DNA from 2 places in the Lysobacter sp. F60174L2 genome. Region 2 is predicted to be linked to the other one. Evidence: riboswitches for the same ligand, from Rfam matches in the RefSeq annotation. Region 2 holds a riboswitch; the other holds the start of a gene.

Region 1 (3,380 bases), on a different contig from region 2:
CGCCGCCCGCGGGCGCGCAGGGCATGTAACAGGGCCGCGCTGGCGACCGACTTGCCGACGCCGGTGTCGGTGCCGGTGACATAGAAGCTTGGGAAAGACATCCGCCTATCGTAGGCGTTCGCCCGCCGCTGGTCGCGCCGCGGCCGCTGCTACACTTCGCGGATGTTCACCGCCACCGTCCTGTCCGGCACCAAGCCGGAGCAATACACCGAGCTGCTGGCGCAGGTCCGCGCGCTGCTGCACGGCGAACGCGACCGCATCGCCAACGCCGCCAACCTGTCGGCGCTGGTCTACCACGCGCTGCCGTCGCTGAACTGGGTCGGCTTCTATTTCTTCGACGGTCGCGAGCTGGTGGTCGGGCCGTTCCAGGGCCAGCCGGCGTGCGTGCGGATCCCGCTCGACAAGGGCGTGTGCGGCGCCGCCGCGAGTACCCGCGAGACCCAGCGCGTCGCGGACGTGAATGCGTTCGACGGCCACATCGCCTGCGACTCGGCCTCGCGCTCGGAAGTGGTGGTTCCGCTGTATTCCGGCGACACGCTGGTCGGCGTGTTCGACATCGACAGCCCCGAACCCGACCGCTTCGATGCCGACGACCAGCGCGGCATGGAAGCGATCGCCCGGGCCTACCTGGAGTCGCTGGCATGAGCGAGACGCAGAAGCTGCGCAACATCGGCCCGAAGTCCGCCGCGTGGCTGCGCCAGGTCGGCCTGCACACGCGCGAGGAGATCGAGCAGGCCGGTGCGGTCGAGGCGTTCATGCGGGTCAAGCGCGCCGGCTTCAAGCCGACCCTCAACCTGCTCTACGCGATCGAAGGCGCACTGTGCGACTGCCACTGGCAGGAGGTGCCCGACGCACGCCGGCAGGAACTGGTCAGCGCCGCCGAGGCCGCGATCGAACAGTTGCCGCCGCCGCGGCACAAGCCGCCGGCCGGGCCGGTCACGACCACGGTGCTGGCCGCCGACACCGTGCCGACCAAGCCCGACCCCGACGCGCCCTGGCGCCGCGACTGAGCGCGACACCGGCGCCGTGCCGTCTTTGTACCGGCCGGTTCTTTTTGCGCCGGCCGATGCCGATCGCTTAGACTGCGCGCGCTTCGAGGTGACCCGGCGGCGTCCTGCCGACGGGTTGAAACGGGAAGCCGGTGACGCCGTCCAGGCCAGTCCGGCACTGCCCCCGCAACGGTAAGCGAGCCCAGCCGCGGCTCACCGCCACTGTGCATTGCATGGGAAGGCGCCGCGGCCGGTGTCGACAACGACGCCACTCGCGAGTCCGGAGACCGGCCTTGATGCGGGGTTTGGACCCAGGGGTTTTGAACCCGCGGGTTCCGACCCATGACGGTTGCGATGCGGCGGGCATTGCGGCGACGACGCCGGTGCTCGTCCGAACGTTTTCGCAGCAGGTCCCTCCTCCACGCAGCTTCCCGAATTCCGGCACGGCGATTTCCGTGTGCGTTGGAGAACCATCGATGCAATCCCGTTCGCTGTCCCTGGCCGTCGCGGCCGCCCTCGCCCTTCCCGTCCTGGCATCCGGCGGCATCGCGCATGCCGCGGCTGCGGCCCAGTCGGCCACCGACCTCGATGGCGTGGTGGTCACCGCCACCCGTACCGCGATCGATGTCGATGCCGCGCTGGCGCCGGTCGAAGTCATCGACCGCGCCGATATCGAGCGCAGCCAGGCGCGTTCGCTGCCGGACCTGCTGGGCGGACGCGCGGGCGTGTCGATGTCGAGCCAGGGCGGCGACGGCAAGCTGACCACGTTGTTCCTGCGCGGCAGCGAGTCCGATCACGTGGTGGTGCTGGTCGACGGCATCCGGATCGGTTCGGCGACCTCCGGGCTGGTCTCGCTGCAGAACCTGCCGCTGGCGCTGGTCGAACGCGTCGAGATCGTCCGCGGCCCGCGCTCGAGCCTGTACGGCAGCGAGGCGATCGGCGGGGTGATCCAGATCTTCACCCGTCGCGATGGCGACGCCGGTTACGGGCCACGCGCGCATGTCGGTGGCGGCAGCCACGGCGCGCACGAGTTCGGCGTCGGTTTCGGCGGGCGCGGTGAGCGCAGCTGGTTCGGTGCCGACTACGAGTTCCGGCGTACCGAGGGCTTCAATTCCTGCGACGTCGCCACCCCGGACCCGTTCGCCGGCGGCTGCTTCATCAGCGCGCCCGAGCCTGACCTCGACGGCTACATCCAGAACGCGCTGGCCCTGCGCGCGGGCATCGATCTCGACGACGCCTGGCAACTCAGCGCGGTGGCCCTGCGCAGCGAGGGCGAGAACGACTTCGACGGCGATTTCACCAACCGTTCCGAGACCGTGCAGCAGGTGGTCGGCGGCAGCGTGCGCTGGCGGCCGTCCGACGCGGTGCAGCTGAAGCTGACCGCGGGCCGCAACGTCGACGCCTCCGAGCAGTTCAAGGGCGGCGCCAACCTAGGCTATTTCGACACCGACCGCGACAGCGCCACGCTGCAGGGCGACTTCGGTTTCGGCGGGCAGCAGCTGCTCAGCGCCGGTATCGACTGGCTGCGCGACCGCGTCGCCGGCAGCACCACCTACGACGAGAGCAAGCGCGGCAACCGCGCGGCGTTCGCGCAGTACCAGGGACGTTTTGGCGCGCAGTCGCTGCAGGCCAGCGTGCGCCGCGACGACAACGAGCAGTTCGGCGGCCACACCACCGGCAGCGCGGCCTGGGGCGTGGAGTTCGCCGATCGCTGGCGGCTCGGCGCCGGCTACGGCACCGCCTTCAAGGCGCCGACCTTCAACGAGCTGTACTACCCGTTCTTCGGCAACCCGAACCTGCGGCCGGAGCAGTCCGAGAGCGCCGAACTCGGCCTGGCCTGGCGCGGCAGGCACCTCGATGTCCGCCTGGACGCGTTCCAGACCGAGGTCGAAGACCTGATCACCTTCGACGCGGCGATCAACCTGCCCAACAACATCGACCGCGCCCGCATGCGCGGCGCCGAGCTCGGCCTCGATACCGACGTCGCGCAGTGGCAGGTGGCCGCCAGCATCAGCTACCTCGATACCGAGAGCCTGACCGGCTTCAACGCCGGCAAGGAGCTGCCGCGCCGCGCCGGCCATAGCGCGCGACTGGAACTCGACCGTAGCTTCGGCGACTTCCGCTTCGGCATCACCGGCATCGCCGAAGGCAGCCGCTTCGACGACGTCGCCAACACCCGCCGCCTGCCGGGCTACGCCACCGTCGACCTGCGCGCCGAGTACGCACTGACCGACGCGTTTACCCTGCAGGGCCGGCTGGCCAACGTGCTGGACCGCGACTACGAAACCACCTCGTTCTACAACGAGCCCGGGCGCGAGTGGTTCGTGACGCTGCGCTGGGTGCCCGCGCAGTAGCTCATTGCGCGTCGGGGCACGGCGCCGGGTGGACATC
Region 2 (3,380 bases):
CGCGATCGAAGGACTCGCCGAACAGGTCGGTAAGCTCCGGCACCTTGTGCGGATCGAACAGCGACCACATCGCATCCGCCTCGACCCGGCGCATGAACTCGTCGGGAATCCAGTTGGCGAGGTTGAGGTTGTGGGTGCGCCGGGCCTCGTCGCCGGTGTTGTCGCGCAGCTCCAGGAACTCCTCGACATCGGCATGCCACGGTTCCAGGTAGACGCAGGCCGCGCCCTTGCGCTTGCCGCCCTGGTTGACCGCCGCGACCGAGGCGTCGAGCGTCTTCAGCCACGGCACGATGCCGTTGCTCAGGCCGTTGGTGGACCGGATCAGCGAGCCGCGCGAGCGGATGCGGGTGTAGCTCAGGCCGATGCCGCCGCTGAACTTCGACAGCTTGGCGACGTCCATGTAGCGCTGGTAGATGCTCTCCAGCGAATCCTCCGGCGAGTCGAGGAGGAAGCACGACGACAACTGCTCGTGGGTGGTGCCGGCGTTGAACAGCGTCGGCGACGACGGGATGTAGTCCAGCTGCGCCATGCGTCGGTACAGCGCCAGCGCGTCGCCGACGTCCTCGCTGAGCGCGCAGGCCACTCGCAGGAAGAATTGCTGCGGGGTTTCGATCACCGTGCGCGCGGTCGGGTGGCGCAGCAGGTAGCGGTCGTACAGCGTGCGCAGGCCGAAGTAGTCGAAGCGGGTGTTGAGCGAGTTGTCGATCGCGTCGTTGAGCTTGCGCGCGTTGGCCTGGACGAAGCCGAGCAGGCGCGCGTTGATCACGCCCAGCTCATGACCGCGCTGCACCGACTGCGAGAACGCGTTGATGTCGATTGCCGCGACTTCCTTCTCGATCACGCCCGCCAGCAGGCGCGCGGCGAGGCGACCGTACTCGGGCTCCTCGGCGGTCAGCAGGGCGGCGGTGCGGATCGACAGTTCGTCGAGTTCGCGGGTGCTGGCGCCGTCGTAGAGGCCGGAGATGGTGCGGGTGGCGACGCGCATCGGGTCGATCGCGTAGAGGTCGTCGCTGCAGCGGGTAATCGCGCGCACGATCTTGTTGAGGTCGACCGGCTCGCGGCCGCCGTTGCGCTTGGTCACCGCCATCGAGAAGGCGGCGGCGGGCGGGGTCAGGGTCAGGCCGGGAGCGTCGGCGGCCGTAGCGGTAGCGGTAGTGGCAGTGCCGGCCAGGGAGCCGGCGAGGTCGGACGTATTGGTGCCGTCGGTGGCAACCGCGGCGGGGGTATCGGTGGTCATGGCGTGACTCCGGTGCATGAAGCACGGTTCGCCACCCTTCCCTCGAAGGGCGACGCACGGAGGCGCGCATGCCATCGACCGTCGTGGCCTGCGTGGCGCAGGCCCGACACCGATCGCACGGCCATGCCCCCGCGGGCGCGGAGTCCGGAGACTCCTTGGCCGGTCACCGCGCGGTGTGCATCGCGCGGCTGTCGGCAGGTCTTCGGGCTCTGGACGCGGAGCGTGGCGCTCCACCTACCGGCCGTCGCTTCCCGGGCGCCTGCCCAGTGCCATGACGGCTTTCGTTTCCACTACCGCTGCGGGGCAGCGCCGGAATTGGACGAGGTGTCCGCACCGGCTTCCCGTTTTAAGCCAGCCGCGAGGCCGGCACCGACAACCACAACATAGCGGGATATCCCGCGTCGTCAATACCAAATGTTGTGATAGCTCGATCGTCGTGCATCGTGCCGGGATTTGCCCCGGAACGACGCCGGCGGGACAATGCCGGCCTCGCAGCCGGTTCGCCGGCATGCGCTTCCTCCATTCACCTCTCCATCGCGGGGAGGTTCCAAGGCGCCCAATCCGATGACCATCCTCCGCATGACCGACCTCGACCTCTCCGGCAAGCGCGTGCTGATCCGCGAGGACCTCAACGTGCCGATCGACGCCGACGGCCGGATCACCTCGGAGCAGCGCATCACGGCGGCGTTGCCGACCCTGAAGCTGGCGCTGGAGAAGGGCGCGGCGGTGATGGTGATGTCGCACCGCGGCCGCCCCAGCGAGGGCGTCTGGAGCGAGCACGAATCGCTGCAGCCGGTCGCCGAGCGCCTGTCGCAGTTGCTCGGCATCGAGGTGCCGCTGGTCAAGGACTGGGTCGGCGGCGTCGACGTCAAGCCGGGCCAGCTGGTGCTGCTGGAGAACTGCCGCATGAACGTCGGCGAGAAGAAGGACGACGAAGCGTTGGCGAAGGCGTACGCGGCGTTGTGCGACGTGTTCGTGATGGACGCATTCGGCACCGCGCACCGCGCGCAGGCCTCGACTCACGGCGTCATCAAACACGCGAAAATCGCCGCCGGCGGGCCGCTGCTGATGGCCGAACTCGACGCCCTCGGCAAGGCGCTCGACCAGCCGGCGCGGCCGCTGCTGGCGATCGTCGCCGGCTCCAAGGTCAGCACCAAGCTGGAACTGTTGGCCTCACTGGTGTCCAAGGTCGACCAGTTGATCGTCGGCGGCGGCATCGCCAACACCTTCATCGCCGCGATGGGCCATGGCGTTGGCAAGTCGCTGGTCGAGATGGACCTGGTCGATACCGCCAAAAAGATCATGGCCGACGCCAAGGCCCGCGGCGCCGACATCCCGGTGCCGACCGACGTGGTGGTCGCGCCCGCGTTCGCCGCCGATGCGTCGGCGACGGTGAAGGCGGTCGACGCGGTGGCCGCCGACGACATGATCCTCGACATCGGCCCGGATACCGCCGCGCGTTATGCCGAACTGATCAAGCGCGCCGGCACCGTGGTCTGGAACGGGCCGGTCGGGGTATTCGAGTTCGACGCCTTCGGCCACGGCACCGAGGCGCTGGCGCGGGCGATCGCGGCGAGCGAAGCGTTCTCGATCGCCGGTGGTGGCGACACCCTGGCGGCGGTCGACAAGTACGGGATCGAGGACGAGGTGTCGTACATCTCCACCGGCGGCGGCGCGTTCCTGGAGTTTCTCGAAGGCAAGGAGTTGCCGGCGGTGGCGGCACTCGGTGCGCGGGGGTGACAGCGGGGTTTTGCGGTTGCGCTGACCCACCGGCAGCCGCGAGTCTCGCCTGGATGTAGGAGCGACGTAAGTCGCGATTTCACTGATATCCGGTTTCGCCGTGCGTTCGCGACTTACGTCGCTCCTACAGACGCTTCCCATTCGTCCGCGAGCAGCCCGTAGATCGCGCTGTCGCTGGTTTCGCCGGCAACGCACCAGCGATCGCGCAACAACCCCTCCCGGATGAATCCCATGCGTTCGACCAGCCTGCACGACCCGGCATTGCGCGGGTCGATGTCGGCCTCGATCCGGCGCAGCCCGAGCGTGCCGAACGCATGGCCAAGCACCATCCGCAACGCCTCCTGCGCGTACCCTTGGCCCCAATGGCTGGCACGCAACGCATAGCCGATCTCGGCCCGGCCCT

What was found. Region 2 has a riboswitch for cobalamin ahead of ACT9AS_RS12885 (ribonucleoside-diphosphate reductase subunit alpha). Riboswitches for the same ligand answer to the same signal wherever they lie in the genome.
Region 1: it holds a riboswitch for cobalamin, as region 2 does, so the genes downstream of both, btuB (TonB-dependent vitamin B12 receptor) here and ACT9AS_RS12885 (ribonucleoside-diphosphate reductase subunit alpha) in region 2, are expected to answer to the same signal.

What each region holds. Positions count from the first base shown of each region.
Region 1 covers NZ_JBQWRA010000001.1:865,866-869,245, forward strand. The annotation lists gene bioD (dethiobiotin synthase) at 1-101, opposite strand, end outside; gene ACT9AS_RS03915 (GAF domain-containing protein) at 163-645, shown strand; gene ACT9AS_RS03920 (TfoX/Sxy family DNA transformation protein) at 642-1,010, shown strand; cobalamin riboswitch at 1,080-1,299, shown strand; gene btuB (TonB-dependent vitamin B12 receptor) at 1,466-3,343, shown strand; gene ACT9AS_RS03930 (NAD(P)H-dependent oxidoreductase) at 3,345-3,380, opposite strand, start outside.
Region 2 covers NZ_JBQWRA010000004.1:203,326-206,705, reverse strand. The annotation lists gene ACT9AS_RS12885 (ribonucleoside-diphosphate reductase subunit alpha) at 1-1,087, opposite strand, end outside; cobalamin riboswitch at 1,414-1,626, opposite strand; gene ACT9AS_RS12880 (phosphoglycerate kinase) at 1,802-2,977, shown strand; gene ACT9AS_RS12875 (GNAT family N-acetyltransferase) at 3,091-3,380, opposite strand, start outside.